DNA from 3 places in the Azoarcus sp. DD4 genome. Region 2 is predicted to be linked to each of the others. Evidence: predicted binding sites of a transcription regulator. Region 2 holds the regulator's gene; each other region holds the start of a gene.
The links. The regulator FNR, encoded in region 2, switches genes on or off when oxygen is low (the NO sensors DNR and NnrR bind a similar motif). The targets are predictions, from matches to a motif close to TTGANCTAGNTCAA.
Positions count from the first base shown of each region.

Region 1: the regulator FNR is predicted to act here: its motif matches at 3,648-3,661, upstream of CJ010_RS22300 (cytochrome-c peroxidase).
Region 3: the regulator FNR is predicted to act here: its motif matches at 1,981-1,994, upstream of napF (ferredoxin-type protein NapF).

Region 1 covers NZ_CP022958.1:4,819,194-4,825,351, reverse strand. The annotation lists gene CJ010_RS22315 (PQQ-dependent dehydrogenase, methanol/ethanol family) at 1-1,413, opposite strand, end outside; gene CJ010_RS22310 (helix-turn-helix domain-containing protein) at 1,536-2,486, opposite strand; gene CJ010_RS22305 (LysR substrate-binding domain-containing protein) at 2,672-3,577, opposite strand; gene CJ010_RS22300 (cytochrome-c peroxidase) at 3,721-4,725, shown strand; gene dkgB (2,5-didehydrogluconate reductase DkgB) at 4,788-5,594, opposite strand; gene CJ010_RS22290 (MFS transporter) at 5,617-6,158, opposite strand, start outside.
Region 2 covers NZ_CP022958.1:1,808,802-1,814,959, reverse strand. The annotation lists gene CJ010_RS08535 (heavy metal translocating P-type ATPase) at 1-359, opposite strand, end outside; gene CJ010_RS08530 (MerR family transcriptional regulator) at 429-824, shown strand; gene CJ010_RS08525 (sulfite exporter TauE/SafE family protein) at 844-1,557, opposite strand; gene hemN (oxygen-independent coproporphyrinogen III oxidase) at 1,644-3,035, opposite strand; gene fnr (fumarate/nitrate reduction transcriptional regulator Fnr) at 3,147-3,887, shown strand; gene CJ010_RS08510 (alpha/beta hydrolase) at 3,923-5,656, opposite strand; gene CJ010_RS08505 (MBL fold metallo-hydrolase RNA specificity domain-containing protein) at 5,745-6,158, opposite strand, start outside.
Region 3 covers NZ_CP022958.1:5,334,373-5,340,530, forward strand. The annotation lists gene napA (nitrate reductase catalytic subunit NapA) at 1-1,148, opposite strand, end outside; gene CJ010_RS24765 (chaperone NapD) at 1,150-1,404, opposite strand; gene napF (ferredoxin-type protein NapF) at 1,401-1,907, opposite strand; gene narL (two-component system response regulator NarL) at 2,032-2,685, opposite strand; gene CJ010_RS24780 (HAMP domain-containing protein) at 2,831-4,759, opposite strand; gene CJ010_RS24785 (Crp/Fnr family transcriptional regulator) at 5,018-5,710, shown strand; gene CJ010_RS24790 (exonuclease domain-containing protein) at 5,716-6,158, opposite strand, start outside.

The DNA of each region.
Region 1 (6,158 bases), 2.4 Mb from region 2:
CTGCTTCACCACAGCCGGGTCTTCCGGCAGGTCGGGCACGTCCACGCCGAGGTTCACCACCGACTTGTGGGCGATGCGCTGCGGATCGGCGGGCGCCGACAGCATGCCGGCGCTTTCCTGCATCGGAATGTAGACCAGGCCGGTCTGCGGGTTGAAGGACATCGGGTGCCAGTTGTGCGCGCCGATGAAGGCGGGCGAGATCACCTTGGGGCCTTCCAGGTAGTTGGCCGCCTTCTCGTCCACCACCGGGCGGCCGGTCTCCATGTCGACATGGGTGGCCCAGTTCACCGGCGCGTACTTCTCGGCCGACAGCAGCTCGCCGCTGGCGCGGTCGAGCACGTAGAAGAAGCCGTTCTTGGGCGCCTGCATCAGCACCTTGCGGGTCTGGCCGGCGATCGGAAGTTCGGCGAGGATGATGTGCTGGGTGGCGGTGTAGTCCCACATGTCGCCCGGCGTGGTCTGGTAGTGCCAGACGTAGTCGCCGCTGTCGGGGCGCAGCGCGACGATGGACGACACGAACAGGTTGTCGCCCTTGCCTTCCGAGCGCGCCTTGCGGTTCCACCACGAGGCGTTGCCGGTGCCGATGTAGAGCAGGTCGAGCTCGGGGTCGTAGGCCATCGAATCCCACACCGTGCCGCCGCCCTGCTTCCAGTACTCGCTGCCGTGCCAGGTCTTGCGCGCGATCTCCATGGCGCGGTCGTCCTTCTCCTGCGCCGGGTCGCCGGGCACGGTGTAGAAGCGCCAGGCGAGCTTGCCGCTGTCGGCGTCGTAGGCGGAGATGTAGCCGCGTACGCCGTACTCGGCGCCGCCGTTGCCGATCAGCACCTTGCCCTTCACCACCCGCGGCGCACCGGTGATGGTGTAGCTGCGGCCGTGGTCGACCACGGTGTCTGTCTCCCACAGCTTGCGGCCGTCGCGCGCGTCGAGCGCGATCAGGCGGCCGTCGTAGGCGCCGACGTAGACCTTGCCCTGCCACACCGCGACGCCGCGGTTGACCACGTCGCAACAGCCTTCCGACAGGCGTATGCCCGGCACCTGCGGATCGAACTTCCACAGCGGCTTGCCGCTGCGCGCGTCGAATGCATGGACGATGCTCTTGGCGCCGGTGGTGTACATCACGCCGTCGACCACGATGGGCGTGGCCTCGATGCCGCGGTCGATGTCGAGCCTGGCGGTCCAGGCCAGGCCGAGCTGGCCGACGTTGCGGTCGTCGATGCGCTTGAGTGGGGAATAGCGCTGTTCGCTATAGGTGCGGCCGTGGCTCATCCAGTTGCCCGGTTCGCGGTCGGCCGCGACGATGCGGGCACCGTCGACCGCGGCGGGCGTGGCGGCCTGAGCGGCGGCGAGGGCGCCCGCAGCCAGTGGCAGCAGGCAGGCAGCGCTTGCCAGGCGCAGGGTGTACGGCAGGTTCATGGTGTCTCCCCATCTTTGTGTGTGGTGTGATGGGGAGTGTGGCAGCGCGGTCCGTGGCCGGCTTTAACCTCGGTGCACTGCGCTTTGTACCGGCGTGCACTTACGGGCGGCGCGCGGCGGTGTCAGTTGCGCTCCCGCCACTGGCGCGGGGTGAGCCCGAAGCGCGCCTTGAACAGACGGCTGAAGTGGGCGCTGTCGCAGAAGCCGCTTTCGAGCGCGATGTCGGTAATGGTGCGGTGGCGCCGGATCGGGTCGGCCAGCGCGCTGCGGCAGCATTCGAGGCGGGCTTCGAGGATGAAGCCGCCGGGCGTGAGGCCGATGGACTTGAACAGCAGGTAGAGCGCGCGGCGCGAGATGTTGAGCGCCGCGGCGAGGCGGTCGGGCGTCAGCCTCGCGTCGCTCAGGTGGGCGACGACATAGCGCCGCGCTTCTTCCAGCCGGCGCTCCAGCCGGCCGCCGCGCTCGCGCACGCAGGCCTGCTGCAGGATGGAGGCGGACAGCAGGCGGCCGGCGGCATCGACCACCGCCCTGGCTTCCGGCGACGGCGTGTCGGCGGGCTGGCCGAACAGCGACATCAGCGCAAACAGTGCGCCGCGCGAGCAGGCATCCGCGGCGAGGGGATAACCGCACAGCTGCTCGCTGTAGGGCTGCCACTCCTGGCAGGCGGCGTGCGGCAGCAGCAGCACGAGGAACTGGCTGTCGTCGCCGAGCTCGATCGCGTAGGGCCGAGTGGTGTCATAGACCGTCCAGCTGCCGGGTTCCAGCGTGGAGCGCTGGCTGCCCTGCTCGATCGCGCAACGGCCGCGCAGCAGCCAGAAGGTCTTGAAATAGCCCTGGTCCGAGCGCTCCGCCAGGCTGCGGGTGCGGGCCACCCGATGGGCCTGGCTGCGGACCATCGCCAGCCCGCTGGGCACCTGTTCGAGCACGTCGATCTGGGCCACGAAATCGTCGGACCGCAAGGCGGTGTGCTCGAGCGGGAGAAAACGCGAATTGACGGTGTCGGCCCAGGCCTTGGTCGACCGGATCGGGGGCGAAAGCGGCTGCGCCCCCAGCGCGAAGTGCGGGGTATTCATGCCTCTGTCTCCTGGTGGCGCGGTTCGGCGAAGGCCGACCGTGCTTCGTATGCCCGTTTGCTCCTGACCGGGGCGCGGGACGCGGAGCGTCCATTCTGCGCCGTGGTAGCGATGCCGGGTTGGCGGCAGATGATACGGGCGGTGGCAGGCAGTGCCAAGTTTGGGCGGCGGCCTGCGCACCGTTGCTAGACCAGCAGCTGGTAGTCGCCATCCTCCATCGACGCCACCGCGGCAAGCAGGGCGTCGATTGCCTTGGGCCGGACGAAGCCGACGCGCCAGGCCAGCGCCACCCGCCGCGAGGGCACCGGCGGGCGGAAGGGGATGACGCTGATCATGTCGTTGCTGTAGGGCTGGCGCAGCGCGCCCGCCGGCAGCACCGACACCCCCAGGCCCGATGCGACCATGCAGCGGATGGTGCCGATCGAATGGCCGAGGCGGACGTCGGAATCCGGCCGGCTCACCTGCGGACAGGCATCCAGCACCTGGTCGCGGAAACAGTTGCCGGCCTTGAGCAGCAGGACCTCGTCGCCCGTCACTTCCTCCGGGCCGATGTGCCCCCTTGCTTCCCAGGCGTGGCCGCGCGGCACCACCACCTTGAAGGCTTCGTCGTAGAGCGGGCGCGTCAGGATGCCGGGCACCTCGAAAGGCAATGCGACGATCGCGACGTCGATGTCGTTGCTGTCCAGCAGCTCGGCCAGCGCCGAGGTCATGTTCTCCTCGATCAGCAGGGGCATCGCCGGTGCGATGCCCCTGAGTGCGCGGATGAGCTGGGGGAGCAGGTATGGGCCGATGGTGTGGATCACGCCAAGGCGCAGCGGACCTTCGAGCTGGTCGCGGCCGCCCTGCGCGATCTGCCGTATCCGTTCCGCCTCCTGCAGCGTGCGCTGGGCCTGCTCCACCACCTGCAGGCCGATCGCGGTCGGGCTGACCTGCGACTTGCCGCGCTCGAACAGATGCACGCCCAGCTCGTCCTCGAAACGCGCGATGGCGACGCTGAGCGTGGGCTGGCTGACCGAACAGCGCTCCGCCGCGCGGCTGAAGCTTTTGTCCTGGGCGAGTGCCACGATGTAGCGCAACTCGGTGAGCTTCATGCTGATTCCCCCTCGATGCCGCGGTATTGCCAAGAGCTATAGACCCTATTTGCCAGGCGCATGAACAGGGTTGATCTGAGTCAATCCCGGGCCAACTGCGACGCGGAAAATCGTCCGCGACCACACGAGAAGGAGCACACGGAATGCATGCCCGACCGCTTGTACTGGCGACCGCCGTCGCCGCCGCCACCTGGGCCGCAGCCGCCGTTGCGGCCGGTTCGGACGAACCCATCCAGCCCGTCAAGCCACCGGCCAACATCAACCTCGGCCAGGCCGAACTGGGCAAGAAGCTCTACTTCGATCCCCGCCTTTCCAAATCCGGCTTCATCTCCTGCAACTCCTGCCACAACCTGTCGATGGGCGGCACCGACAACATCCCCACGTCCATCGGCGACAAGTGGCAGCAAGGCCCGATCAATGCGCCGACGGTGCTGAACTCCAGCCTCAACGTCGCCCAGTTCTGGGACGGCCGCGCGGCCGACCTCAAGGCGCAGGCCGGCGGCCCGATCGCCAATCCGGGCGAAATGGCCTTCACCCATACCCTGGCCATCGACGTGCTGCAGTCGATCCCGGGCTATGTGCGCGAATTCAGGCAGGTGTTCGGTGCCGATACCATCGACATCGACCAGGTGACCCAGGCCATCGCCGAGTTCGAGAAGACGCTGGTCACGCCGAACTCCCGTTTCGACCAATGGCTGCTGGGCAAGAAGGACGCGCTCTCCAGGGAGGAGCTCGAGGGCTATGCGCTGTTCAAGGACAGCGGTTGCGTTGCCTGTCACAACGGCGAGGCGGTGGGCGGCACCTCCTTCCAGAAGATGGGCATCGTCGAGCCGTACAAGGCCCGGAGCCCGGCCGAAGGCCGCAGCGCGGTCACCGGCAAGGATGCCGACCGCTTCAACTTCAAGGTGCCCACCCTGCGCAACGTCGAGCTGACCTACCCGTACTTCCACGACGGTGCCGCCAACACCCTGGGCCAGGCGGTCGATACCATGGGGCGCCTGCAGCTGGGCAAGAAGTTCACCGCCGAGGAGAACGCCAGGATCGTCGCCTACCTCAAGACCCTGACCGGCGACCAGCCCAGCTTCACGCTGCCCATCCTGCCGCCGTCGTCCGACGCGACGCCGCGGCCGACGCCGTTCGGCAAATAGGCGTAGTACGGCAACGGAAGTCCTTGCGCCCGGCCTCGCGCCGGGCGCCGTCGTTGACGCGCTCAGTCCCAGTCGGGCGCGAAGTCCGGGTTGGCCACCCGTTCGCCGCGGTCCAGTGCGGCGATCTCCGCCATCTCCGCCGCGCTCAAGCGCATGCGGTCGGCGGCGAGGTTGCCTGCCAGGTTGTCGCGCTTCGTGGAGGACGGAATCACCGCGTAGCCCTGCTGCAGCAGCCAGGCCAGCGCCACCTGTGCCGGCGTGGCGTCGTGCGCGGCGGCGATGCGCTGTACCACCGGCTCCGCCAGCACTTTCCCATAGGCGAGCGGCATGTAGGCGGTGAGGTGGATGCCTTGTGCGCGGGCGAATTCCGCGAGCTCGCGGTTCTGCAGCAGCGGGTGGAGTTCCACCTGGTTGGTGGCGATCTCGCCGGCGCCGAGCAGCGCGATGGCCTGCTGCAGGTGGGCGATGGTGAAGTTGGACACACCGATGAGTCGCGTCAGCCCGCGGCGCTTCGCTTCCCTCAGCGCCGCAAGGCTTTCGGCGAGCGGCACCGCGTCGCCGGGCGAAGGCCAGTGGATCAGCGTCAGGTCGACCTGTTCCAGGCGCAGCTTGGCGAGGCTGTCTTCCAGGCTGGGGATCAGCCTTTCGGCGGCGAGGTTCTCGGTCCAGATCTTGGTGGTGATGAAGAGCTGGTCGCGGGCGACGCCGCTCTCCGCGATCGCCTGGCCGACTTCGGCCTCGTTGGCGTAGATCTGCGCGGTGTCGATGTGGCGGTAGCCGAGTTCGAGGCCGCTGCGTACCGAGTCGATCACGGTCTGGCCCTGCAGGCGGAAGGTGCCGAGGCCGATGGCGGGCATGGGGATGGACATGGGGTGCTCCTGTTTGTGGTGATCAGTGGGCAGCCGCGGCAGCAGTGGCCGGGGCGAGTTCGTCGAAGTCCGGGTCGCGGCGGTCCAGCCGGCCGCTCCAGGCGGTGAGGGCGTAGGCGATCAGCACCACCAGCGCGCCTATCCAGGCGGTGTGGATGAGGCCGACATGGGCGACGATCAGCCCGCCGCCCCAGGCGCCGCCGGCGATGCCGAGGTTGAAGGCGGCGATGTTGAGGCCCGAGGCCACGTCCACCGCATGCGGGGTGTGGCGTTCGGCCTGCTGCACCACGTACACCTGCAGGCCGGGGACGTTGCCGAAGGCGACCGCGCCCCACAGCAGTACGGTGGCGACGGCCAGCCACGGGTTGGCGGCGGTCACGCTCAGCACCAGCAGCACCGCGGCGAGCAGCAGGAAGATCAGCTTGAGCGCGCCGATCGGGCCACGGCGGTCGGCCAGCTTGCCGCCCCAGATGTTGCCCACCGCCACCGACACGCCATACACCAGCAGCACCAGGCTGACGCTGCCGGCCGAGAAGCCGCTGATCTGCTGCAGGATGGGCGCGA
Region 2 (6,158 bases):
CTGGCAAAGTTCACCGTGCCCGACACGCCCGGCAGACGGTTCAGAACCTTTTCGAGTCGCTGGGCACAGGCCACGCAGGTCATGCCGCCGATACCGAGTTCCAGCGTGGCATCCGGCACGTCGAAGCCGGCCTTTCGTATCGCCGCAACGATCCCTGCCGGCGTAGTGTCGGCGCCGGCAAGGCGCACGTGCGCTTTCTCGGCCGCGAGATTCACACTGGCCGCAACACCGGGGAGGCGGTTGAGGATCTTCTCGATGCGGCCCGCGCAGGCCGCGCAGGTCATGCCTGCCACCGGCAGATCGAGATTCGATACCACGGCGGCCGAGACAGCCCCGTCTTTGACCATGATTGCTGACATACTGTGCTCTTGCATGAAGCGACGATGAAGCGCAGTCTAAACCCCGTACTTGAGTACGGAGTCAACACCATGGCCAGCTACACCATCGGCGCCCTCGCGAAAGCGGCCGACGTCGGCGTGGAAACCATACGCTATTACCAGCGGCGCGCCCTGCTGGACGAACCCCAAAGGCGCAACGGCAGCTACCGCGCATACGGCGATGCGGATCTCTCCAGGCTACGCGCGATCCGCAGGGCTCAGCAGCTCGGCTTCTCGCTCGACGAGATTGCGGGCTTGCTATCGCTCAACGAGGAGACCGATCGAGACAAGGCGCGTAACCTGGCTCAGACAAAAATCGATCTCATCGAAGCACGCATGCGTCAGCTCGGTGAGATGCGCGACGCACTGCGCGAACTGGTGCAGTGTTGTCACGCCACCACCGCACCCGCCCCCTGCCCGATCCTGAAGGCCCTGGCGCGGGACTGAAGTCCCCCGGCGACGAGCGTCAGACCAGACAGACCACGCCGTTCCACAACGAACCGCCCAGGGTGGGCGCATGGAACAGCCCGAACACGCCGAACCCCAGCACCATCAGGCCCGCGGCAAAGCGTACCTTGCTGTTACGGGTGAGATCGCGAAAGCGCTTGAACAACATGCCAGCGAGCAGCAGATTGGGCAGCGTTCCCAGGCCGAAGGCCAGCATCAATCCCGCGCCACGCGCGGCCGATCCGGTCACCAGCGCGGTCGCAAGTACGCTATACACCAGCCCGCATGGCAGGAAACCCCACAGCAGGCCGAGCGGCAGCGCCTGCTTCACCGAATGCGCCGGCAGGAATCTGCGCGTCGCCGGTTGCAGCCGGCGCCACAAATGGTGCCCAGCCTTCTCCACCGGCGCGAGCACCGAAGTGAAGCCTGTCAGGTAAAGCCCGAGCGCGATCAGCATCAGGTTGGCGAGAACGTAAAGGCTGATCTGCACCGGCAGCACGCCGCCGTACAGCATGCCGACCGAACCGAGCGCCCCGAGCAGGCCGCCCGTCAGCGTATAGGTGGCGATACGACCGAGGTTGTACGCAAGATGGATGGGCCACTGACGACGGCTTTCCGCTGGCGTACGTACCTGTACGCTGAGTGCCCCGACAATGCCGCCGCACATGCTGACGCAGTGAGTGCCGCCGAGAAGACCAATCAGGAATACCGCAAAGTAGCCGGTTTCAGGCATGGGAAAATCTTGAACGCCCGCGAAAGGCGCGGCTCGAGCAGCAAGGAGAAGCCTGCATTCTACGCTCCCCGCTGCTCCGGCCGCACTCAGATCACGCGGGAATAGCGGGCCCGCTCGCGATCAGCGCGCAGGTAGCGATCGAACACCATGGCAATTCCGCGCACCAGCATCCGCCCTGCCGGCAACACGCTGATCCAGTCGCCCTCTACCTTGAGCAATCCCGCCGCCTCCATCTCCTTGAGATCCGCCAGCTCGTCGGCAAAATACTCGCGGAAGTCGATGAGGTGGGCGATCTCGATGGACTGCATCGACAGCTCGAAATGGCACATCAATGCCTGGATTACAGAACGCCGCAGCAGGTCGTCGGCAGTCAGTTCGATGCCACGCAATACCGGTAGCTCGTCACGATCCAGCACGTCATAGTATTCGTCCAGCGTCTTCACGTTCTGCGAATAGACCGGACCGATCTTCCCGATCGCCGACACACCGAACGCGAGCAGATCGCACTCGGCCTGGGTCGAATAACCCTGGAAGTTGCGGTGCAGCCGGCCCTGCCGCTGGGCGACGGTAAGCTCGTCGTCGGGTTTGGCGAAGTGATCCATCCCGATGTAGACGTAGCCGGCCTCGGTCAGACGGCGGATGGCGAGTTGCAGGATCTGCAGCTTCGCATCGGCACTCGGCATGTCGCTCTGGAGGATGCGGCGCTGCGGTTTGAACAGTCCGGGGAGATGAGCGTAACTGTAGAGCGAGATACGGTCCGGCGAGATGTCCAGCACCTGCTCAAGCGTGCGGTTGAAGCTGATCACGTTCTGCTTGGGCAGGCCGTAGATAAGGTCCATGCTAACCGACTTGAAGCCGGTGGCGCGGGCCGCTTCGATCACCAGGCGCGTCTCTTCGACGCTTTGCACCCGGTTGACCGCGCGCTGCACGTCTTCGGCGAAGTCCTGCACGCCGACGCTCATACGGTTGAACCCCAGGGTGGCCAACAATTCGACCGTGTCGAAATCGACTTTGCGTGGGTCGACCTCGATCGAATACTCGCCGTTGGGCACCAGATTGAAATGCGCCCGCACCGAATCCATCAACTGTCGCAGTTCCTCGTGCGACAGGAAGGTGGGCGTGCCGCCGCCGAGGTGCAACTGGGTGACCTGGCGGCTGCCACCGAGCGCGGCAGCCTGCATCTCGATCTCCTTGGCCAGATATTTCAAGTATTTGGCCGAACGCCCGTGATCCTTGGTGATGATCTTGTTGCAGGCACAGTAGTAGCAGATCGTGTTACAGAACGGGATGTGGAAGTATAATGACAGCGGTCGGCTAACCCCGCCAACCGCCCGTCTGGCCAACCAATCCTGCAAAGCCCTCGCATCGAACGCTTCGACAAAACGATCGGCCGTCGGATACGAGGTATAACGCGGTCCGTTGATGTCGAACCTGCGTATGAGTTGCGGATCGAAGATGAGGTCTGTGTGGGCGTTCATGATCGTGCTGCGGCAATGTGTGCCGAACAATGGCAGAAAGCCGGCGTTTTGTGGTTGACTTGGATCAACGCGACGATCCTCCTACAAACTCGGAGCAAGTGTATCGTGCAGATGAAGGCAGCAGTGCCGATTACTGTAGCAGGACTCAAGACGGCCTGTTCCCAATGCAACCTGGTGGAACTCTGCCTCCCCTTCGGGATGACCGAAAACGAGATCGACCGGCTTGACGAGCTGGTCGGCGCACGACGCAAGATCAAGCGTCAGCAACATCTGTATCGGGCTGGCGATCCCTTCGAAGCAATCTACGCGATCCGCGCCGGTTCGTTCAAGACGGATGTGCTGCTCGAAGATGGCCGGGACCAGGTCACCGGCTTCCAGATGACCGGCGAAATCATCGGCCTGGACGGCATCAGCAACGAAGTTCACTCCTGCAACGCGATCGCGCTGGAAGACAGCGAGGTTTGCGTGATCGCCTATGCGAAGCTGGAGGAACTGTCGCGTGAAATCGAGGGCCTGCAGCACCAGTTCCACAAGGTGATGAGCCGCGAGATCGTGCGCGACCACGGCGTGATGATGCTGCTTGGATCCATGCGGGCCGAAGAGCGCCTCGCCGCCTTTCTGCTGAACATGTCGCAGCGCTTTACTGCGCGCGGCTTCTCCGCTGCAGAATTCCACCTGCGCATGACGCGCGAGGAAATCGGCTCCTATCTCGGGCTCAAACTCGAGACCGTCTCCCGTGCCTTCTCGCGCTTCCAGGACGAAGGGCTGGTTGCTGTCCAGCAGAAACACATTCGTATCCTCGACAGTGCCGGCCTCAAGAAACTGATCCAGCACCAGTCAGCCTGCCGCTGACGGCCGCGGGCCAGCCACCCCGGCCGTTGTCGCACTCAGCGCTCCAGCACGTAGGTGCCCGGTGCCGGAGCCAGTTGGGGAAAGACATCCGAGGCAGCCGGCCGCGCGTCGACCAGCGCCCCTGCACGGGGTTTCAACCACTGCATCCAGTCCTCCCACCAGCTCCCCTGATGCTGTTCGGCGCGTTCCAGCCATGCGTCCGCGCTTTCGGATCGATGCGCCTCGGCGACCCGGAAGCTCCGCTTTGGCGGTTTGACCACAGGATTGACGATGCCGAGGATGTGACCCGAACTCGATAGCACATAGCGCTTTGGTCCTATGACCAGATTGTTCACCCTGAAGGTCTCGGCCCAGGGCGCAATGTGGTCATCCTCGGCTGCTACCGCGTAAAGCGGTTGAGTGATCATTCCCAGGTCCAGGGGCTCGCCCGCAACCACCAGTGCATCCTTCTGTACCAGCCTGTTGTGCAGATAGAGTTCGCGCAGGTACCACGCATGCATCGCGTACGGCATGCGCGTTGTATCCATGTTCCAGTACAGCACGTCGAACGGTGGAGGCGTCTCGCCGTAGAGCCAGCCATGCACCACGTAATGCCAGATCAGACTGTTGGAACGCAACAGACGGAACGCCGAAGCCATCTCCTTGCCGTCGAGAAAGCCCTTGCGCGCCATGCCGTCGGTCAGGTAGCGAATGCTTGCCTCATCGATGAAGACCTCTATATCGCCCGGCTTGCGAAAATCGACCAGGGTGGTGAACAAGGTCCAGTCCGCAACAGGCACCGCATCTTCGGCGAAATGGCGGTTCGCCCAGGCCATGTACATGCTCAGCGCCGTACCGCCGATGCAGTAACCGGCTGCGTGGACCTTGTCCGCTCCGGTGAAGGCACGCGCCGCCTCCACCGCGGCATGCACTCCCTTCATCAGGTAATCGTCGAACCGGTAATCCCGCATTGCAGCGTCGGGGTTCTTCCAGCTCGTGATGAATACGTCCAGCCCCCGATCGAGCAGAAAACGGATCATGCTCTTCTTCGGCACAAGGTCGAGGATGTAGAACTTGTTAATCCAGGGCGTAACGATCACCACCGGTTCGGCATGCACCTTGGGCTGCGTCGGAGCATAGTGAATTAGCTCGAGCAGTTCGTTGCGAAACACCACCGCCCCAGGAGTCGTCGCGAGATTCTCGCCAACAGTGAAATCGTCCGGATTGGTCATTCGGACATTGCCGCTCCGAAGATCCTCGAGCAGGTTGTGCAGGCCTTGAGCCAGACTCTCGCCCCGCGTCTCGACTGCCTTGCGCAAGGCAACCGGATTGGTCCACAGGAAATTGGTCGGAGCCACCGCGTTGAGCCATTTCCGCCACCAGAACGCCGCCCGTCTGCGCTCCTTGCCCGACAGCCCCGGAGTGTCGTAGAGCATATCCTGCATGTGGTGGGTCAGCGCCAGGTACCACTCCTTGGTGAGATCCCAAGTCGGCGAGTCGGTCCAAACCGGATCGGAAAAACGGGCATCGTCGACGTTCGGACGGATAGGATCCTCGCCCGCCAGGCCCACAACGCGGTTCCAGGTGTGCCACTGCAAACGCCACAGGTCGCTCGACAAGCGCGCAAACCGCTCCGCGAGTTCCTGCGGATGTGAAAGCCACGCCAGCTGCGCGTGGACAATGGGCGCAGCCATGCCGAGCGGATCGAACGTACCTTCCACCAGTTCGTGCAGCTGCTGCGCCGTCCGCCTTACAGCCAGGCCGGGATCGAGCCGATCAATCTTCTTCATGTTTCACCCTGGAAATGATGGGATCCTGCCTTCGGTCATCCGTCCTGATTCTGCCACTACCCGCCAGCGCAGCAACCATGAATAACGATTAGCACAATTCGTATCGCGTCCCGCGCTGCGACAAGACAGGAGACGGCCAACCGAGCCGATGTTCGATGGCTTTGGCAAATGCAGCCGAGGCGCCGGCCTCGCCGTGTACGATAAACGTCTGACGCGGCGGCCTGGAAAAATGCGCCAGCCAGGCGAGCAAGGCGGGCTGATCGGCATGAGCCGACAGACCACCTATTGTATGAACGCTCGCCTTGACCGGAATGCGCTCACCAAAGATTGTTACCGCCCGTGCGCCATCCACGAGGCGCCTCCCCAACGTTCCAGCAGCCTGGAATCCCGTCATCACAATGGCGCAAGCGCTACGTCCAAGGTTGTAGCGCAGGTGGTGCTTGATCCGGCCGGCATCGCACATGCCACTCGCCGAGACGATAACCAGACCAGAGGGGCGACT
Region 3 (6,158 bases), 1.9 Mb from region 2:
CAGAAGGACATCACCTTCTTGTTCGGATCGGCATAGACCTCGGCCAGCCGCTTCAGCCGCTCGGCGGGCACGCCGGTCAGCTTGGCCGTCTTTTCCAGCGTGTATTCGGAGACGAACCTGGCGAATTCCTCGAAGCTGATGTCCTTGGCCGCATTGGCGTCGCCCTTGGGCTTGCCGTCGGCACCGGGGTAGCCGTTGCTGGTCGCCTTCTGCTCCAGCGCGTGGGTGGGGCGCAGGCCGAAGCCGATGTCGGTCTCGCCGGCCTTGAACTTCACGTTCGCATTGACGAAGGCGGTGTTCACCCGCTTGGTCTGGATGATGTAGTTGCAGATGTAGTTGAGGATGGCGAGGTCGGTCTGCGGCGTGAAGATCATGCCGTTGTCGGCCAGCTCGAAGGAACGGTGCTCGAAGGTGGACAGCACGTGCACCTCGCTGCCTTCCTTGGACAGGCGACGGTCGGTGATGCGCGTCCACAGGATGGGGTGCATCTCCGCCATGTTCGAACCCCACAGCACGAAGGCGTCGGCGTTCTCGATGTCGTCATAGCAGCCCATCGGCTCGTCGATGCCGAAGGTACGCATGAAGCCGGTTACCGCCGAGGCCATGCAGTGGCGGGCGTTGGGGTCGATGTTGTTGGTGCGGAAGCCGGCCTTGAACAGCTTGGAGGCGGCATAGCCTTCCCAGATGGTCCACTGGCCCGAGCCGAACATGCAGATCGAATCCGGCCCCTGCTCCTTGATCGCGGCCTTCCACTTCTCGGCCATGATGTCGAAGGCCTGATCCCACGAGATCGGCGTGAATTCGCCGTTCTTGTCGTACTTGCCGTTCTTCATCCGCAGCAGTGGCTTGGTCAGGCGGTCGTCGCCGTACATGATCTTGGACAGGAAGTAGCCCTTGATGCAATTCAGGCCGCGGTTCACCGGTGCGTCCGGATCGCCCTGGGTCGCCACTACGCGGCCGTTCTGCACGCCCACCAGCACCGAACAGCCGACGCCGCAGAAGCGGCAGGCCGCCTTGTCCCAGCGCACCTTGGTGGCGTTGGCGCCATTGGGCTGCGCCTGCGCCACCACCGGGATGCCGATGCCGGCGCTCGCCGCTGCCGCGGCGACCGCATTGGCCTTGATGAAATCGCGTCGATCCATGCTCATCTCACGCCTCCAGTAATTCCAGACCTTCGTCGGTGTATTCATAGGCGAGCGTGGCGCCGAGCACATGCTCGGCCAGGCTCACCGCCAGTATCGAATCGGTCATCGAGTAGCCCTCACCGTCCTCGATGGTGAGGACCATGCGGCCGTTCTCCGTCGATGTGCCGTGCAGCTCCACGCCCGGGATCTCGCCCAGGGTTTCGCCCAGTTCGGCAAAGTGCTCGGGCTTGGCCCGCACGACCAGGCTTGCGATCCTCATGCGCCTTCCTCCATCGCCAGCTTCGTATTCATGTCCAGGGAAATCGCCCGCACCGGGCAGGGCGCATGGCAGGCGCCGCAACCGGTGCAGCGCGAGGCATCGAGTTCGGCCAGCGCGACACCACCGATGCGTGGCCGGAAGCGGATCGCACCCTCGCCGCAGGCTTCGCCGCAGACACGGCATTCCACCCCCTTCAGGGCCAGACAGCCGTCGCCGATGCGCGCCGTCAGCGACCACGGCGGCGCATCGGCCGCCGGGCGCGACAGGGCTCTGGGGGTACAGGGCGGCACGCAATCGCCACAGAAAGTGCATTCGCCGCGGGAAAAATCGACCGTCGGAAAGCCGCCCTCGCCCGTCACCACGATGCCTGTGGGACAGGCGGCGACGCAGGCGTCGCAGCGGCTGCAACGGGCGAGGAAGTCCGCTTCGGCCAGCGCCCAGGGCGGGCGCAGGGCCGGTGCAACGGCGCGGACACGACCGCGCAACAAGCCCCGGCGCAACATCGAAACGGATTCCACAACTTTTCCCCGCATTGGTAACGGGGTCTATTGGGCGCCCTCACCGCCAGGGCCGTCATTGACCTCAGTCAAGACGAGAATGGCTCTCATCGAAGGCAGGGCACGCGACTCAGGCCGGGGCGCGCAGATGCTCCACCGCCCACACCGCGGCCTCCACCCGCGAGCGCACCGCCAGCTTGCGCAGGATGTGCTTGACGTGGACCTTGACGGTGCCTTCGGCAATATCGAGCTCGCGACCGATGAGCTTGTTCGACAGACCGCCCGCGATGTGCTCGAGGATGCGCAGCTCCTGCTCGGTTAGGCCGGCCGCTTCCACCGAACGCGGCCGGCTCTCGCCCCGCAGTGCAACCGCCATCAGGTGGGTGAGTTGCTCGGAGATCACGATGCGACCGGCAGCCGCCTCGCGCAGCGCAGCGACCATCGCTTCCGGCTCCATGTCCTTGAGCAGGTAGCCGTCGGCGCCGGCGCGCAGTGCGGCAACGAGGTCTTCGCCATGATCGGACACGGTGACCATGACCACCCGGGTGTCGAGCTGGGCCGCACGCACGCCGCGCAGCACATCCAGGCCACTCATGTCCTTCATGTTGAGGTCAAGCAGCAGCAGGTCGGGCGCCAGCCGCAGCGCCAGCGCCAGCCCCTCGACGCCACCGGCCGCCTCGCCGACCAGCCGGAAGGACGGGATGGTCGCCAACAGCTGGGCCAGCCCTTTGCGGAACAGCGGGTGGTCGTCGACCAGGACAACGCGCTGGATCTCCTCGCTCACTTGACGACCCTCCTGTCGCTACGCGCCGCAGGGCTGGCTTTGCACAGCCAGCCCGTTGCGCAGGCGTGGAGCAGTGCTCCACGAAACCCCTGCTCCACCCCCGCGGGAGTGCGCGCGCCGCCTTCGGGCGGCCGGGCGGCGGCGCTCATGCGCCTCCCCCGGCAAGACTCGCAACGGCGTCGGCCGCCAGCGCGTGGGCCGGCCGCGGCTGGGCCTGGAAGCTCAGCGCGACGCGGGTGCCGCCAGCGCTGCCGGCACCGATCTCGAGTTCGCCGCCGAGGCTGCGCGCACGCTCGCGCATGATGGTCATGCCGTGGTGGTTGCGCGCATCGCCCGGTACCGCAGCAAGACCGACGCCGTTATCCTCGATCACAACGCTGACGCGGTGGCCGGGATCGCAGCTGAGGCTGACGGTGGCCTGGGTGGCGGCGGCATGGCGCACCATGTTCGACAGGGCTTCGCGGACAATGTGCAGCACATGCACCTCCTGGTTGGGGCCGAGCGGACAGTCGGCCAGTCGGGTTTCGAGCCGGACGGCGACCCCGCCCTTGCCGGCGTATTCGTCCACCGCCGCACGCAGCAGGTCGGGGAAGTCGCCGCTCATCTGCAGACGGAAGGACACCAGCAGTTCGCGCAGCTGGCGGTAGGCAGCGTTGATGCCGGCGCGCAGATCGGCGAGGATGGTGTCGGCCTCGCCGCGCCGCGACGGATCGCCCAGCACCGGCTGCAGCAGTGCGACCTGGATCTTCATGTAGGACAGGGCCTGGGCGAGCGAATCGTGCAGTTCGCGGGCGATCACCGAGCGCTCCTCCTGCAGCGCCAGCAGGCGCTCCTGCTCGGTGCGGCGGGCGGTGCCGAGCGCCATCGCGATGTGACGCGACAACGCTTCCACCAGCTGGCGCTGCCAGTCCTCCAGCCGGCGCCCCACCGGCAGCGCGAAACGCAACATGCCGTAGTGGTTGTCGCTGTCGCGTAGGGGTACCCGCAGCACTTCGTGATCGCCCTCGCGCTGGTAACTCCAGGGCACGGCGTGGGCCCGGCAGTGCTCGCAGGCGAGCGCGCCGGCGCCGCCGGCCAGCCGTTCCGGGCAGGGGCCGAGGCTGGAGGCGAGCACCGTGGCCGGCCCGTCGTGACGCGGCTCGATGCAGGCCAGACTGCCGCTCAAGCCCATCACCTGTTCGATGTCGCGCAGCGTCTCGGTATAGGCTTCGGTGGCCGCCGGTGCGTTGTAGAGCCGCGCGATCGCGTGGTAGAGCACTTCCAGCGAGCGGTTGCTGCGCTGCAGTTCGGCCGTCTTGGCCTCGACCCGCGCTTCGAGATCGCGATAGAGCTTGGAGAGCTCGCTCGCCATCAGGTTGAAGGCAGCGCCGACGCGGCCCAGTTCGTTGCGCCCGGTATGCGCCAGACGCACTGCGAAGTCGCCGCTGCCGATACGGCTGGCGGCGTCGAGCAGATTGCCGAGCGGCCGGTGCACCAGCCGGTGCAGCAGCACCAGCGCGACGCCGACCACGATCAGGGTGACGACGATGGCCACCGCCAGGATACGGCGCAGCTCGCCGATGCGCGTTTCGGTATCGTGCTCCAGCACCGCCACCAGCGTGTTGAGCTGCTCGACGAAGTTGTCCACGTCGGTCAGCAACTGCTCCACCTGCTCCGCCGTCGGCGGCACGCCGGCCTCGCCCAGCGCCTGCAGGCCGGGCTTGAGACTGAGCTTCCAGCTGGCCTCGACGCCGCGGTAGGTTGCCGCGAACACGCCGTCGGGTTCGCGTTCCAGCACCCGCTGCAGCTCGGTGTGGGTGAAATGGCTGTCGAACTGCGCGATCGCGTCGCGCACCCGGGGCCCCGGCACGCGGCCATTGATCGCCTCCGCCGCCGCCAGGCTGGCGACGCGGTGAGTCAGCCGGCGCAGGCTGCCGGCAACGTTGATCGCGCTCGCGCTGCCCTGTACCGTTTCCGCCACCACCACCGACAGGCTCATGCCAGCCAGTCCGATCGCCGTCACCGCCAGCATCGCCAGGCCCACCAACAGCAGGATGGAGCGCCGGGCGAGCGCATCCGTAAGTCGCTTGCGCATGTGCGCTCTCCGTCGCCGACCGGCGCTGGACGCCACGGTCGGAATGTAGACATACCTCGTTCGGGCGGCGGCGCCCCGTCAGGCGACCACCGTCCAGATCTCTGACTATAGTAAACAGCGATTTAACCCGTTCCGCTTATACCTCCAAGGAGGTATCCGGGTGCAAACCGGCCGGATTTCCGCTTATTCATTCCGATTGCAACGCGATCTACACTGAGTTCGTCACCACGCAACCGCGCGTGCATCGGGAGACGGATGATGACCGACGAGACAAGCACCTTGCTGCAGGACAGCCTCAAGACGATCGCCCCCTTCGACCTGCTCGACGATGCCCAGCGCCGTCAGTTGCTGGAGCACGGCCGTTGCCTGCGCATGGCGCGCGGCGAGATCCTGCGGCAACCGGGACAGCAGCCCGACTGCGCGTTCGTGGTCCTCGACGGCGAGGTCAAGCGTTTCCTGCTGTCGGCCTCCGGTACCGAAATGGTCATCCAGCTGGTCGGCGCGGGCGACAGCTTCGGCGAGGACGTCGCCCTGCTGGAGCGCGAGCCGCTGGTCACGACGCAGGCGATCCGCGACAGCCGGCTGCTGCAGCTGCGCGGCGTCGACCTGCGCGGCGCGATGGCGAGCTGTCCGGCCTTTGCCGCCGCGCTCGGCACGCGGCTGGCGGCGACGATGTACGCGCTGCTCGAGAACCTGCAGCAGTGCTTTCAGCGCAACAGCGTGCAGCGCGTCGCACACTATCTCACCCGGCTCGCACCGGCCAGCGCCGAACACTGCGAAATCCGCCTGGAAACCGACAAGCAGACCATCGCCGCCCAGCTCAACCTGACGCCCGAGACCCTGTCGCGGGTTCTGTCGCGCCTCACCCGCGACGGCATGATAAGGCCGCAGGGGCGCCGCGGTCTGGTGCTGGACAAGCTGTCCCAGCTGCGCAGCTGCGCCGCCGGCTGAGGCCTTCAAGCCGCCAGCGGGCGCACCGCGGCGGCATGCGCCGGCGTCGTCAGCCAGCGCGCGAACATGCGGTAGGTATCGAGATCGAAACTGCGCGGCGCGGCAGCAATCTCCGCCAGCGCCGCCTCGTCGTCGGTGCTGCCGAGATAGCACCAGCGATCGAACAGGTGGTGGGCGGTCAGTCCGCTCGCACCGTGGCGCTCGACGGCCACCGCCGGGCCGGGCCACGGCCAGGGTTTGAGGCGGGCCGCCGCCAGCGCGCCAAGCAGGCGCGCATCGTGCTGGGCAGGGGTCTCGCGGCCATCGCACACGCCGGCGCAACGCTTGGCGCGATGGGCGGAACAGGCCCCCTGGGTGCCCGATTCCAGGCCCAGGCGACGCGGACACAGCTGGTACAGCAGGGCGAATTCGCGCAGCAGGTTTTCCTGCTCCTTGCGGCTGCGGAAAA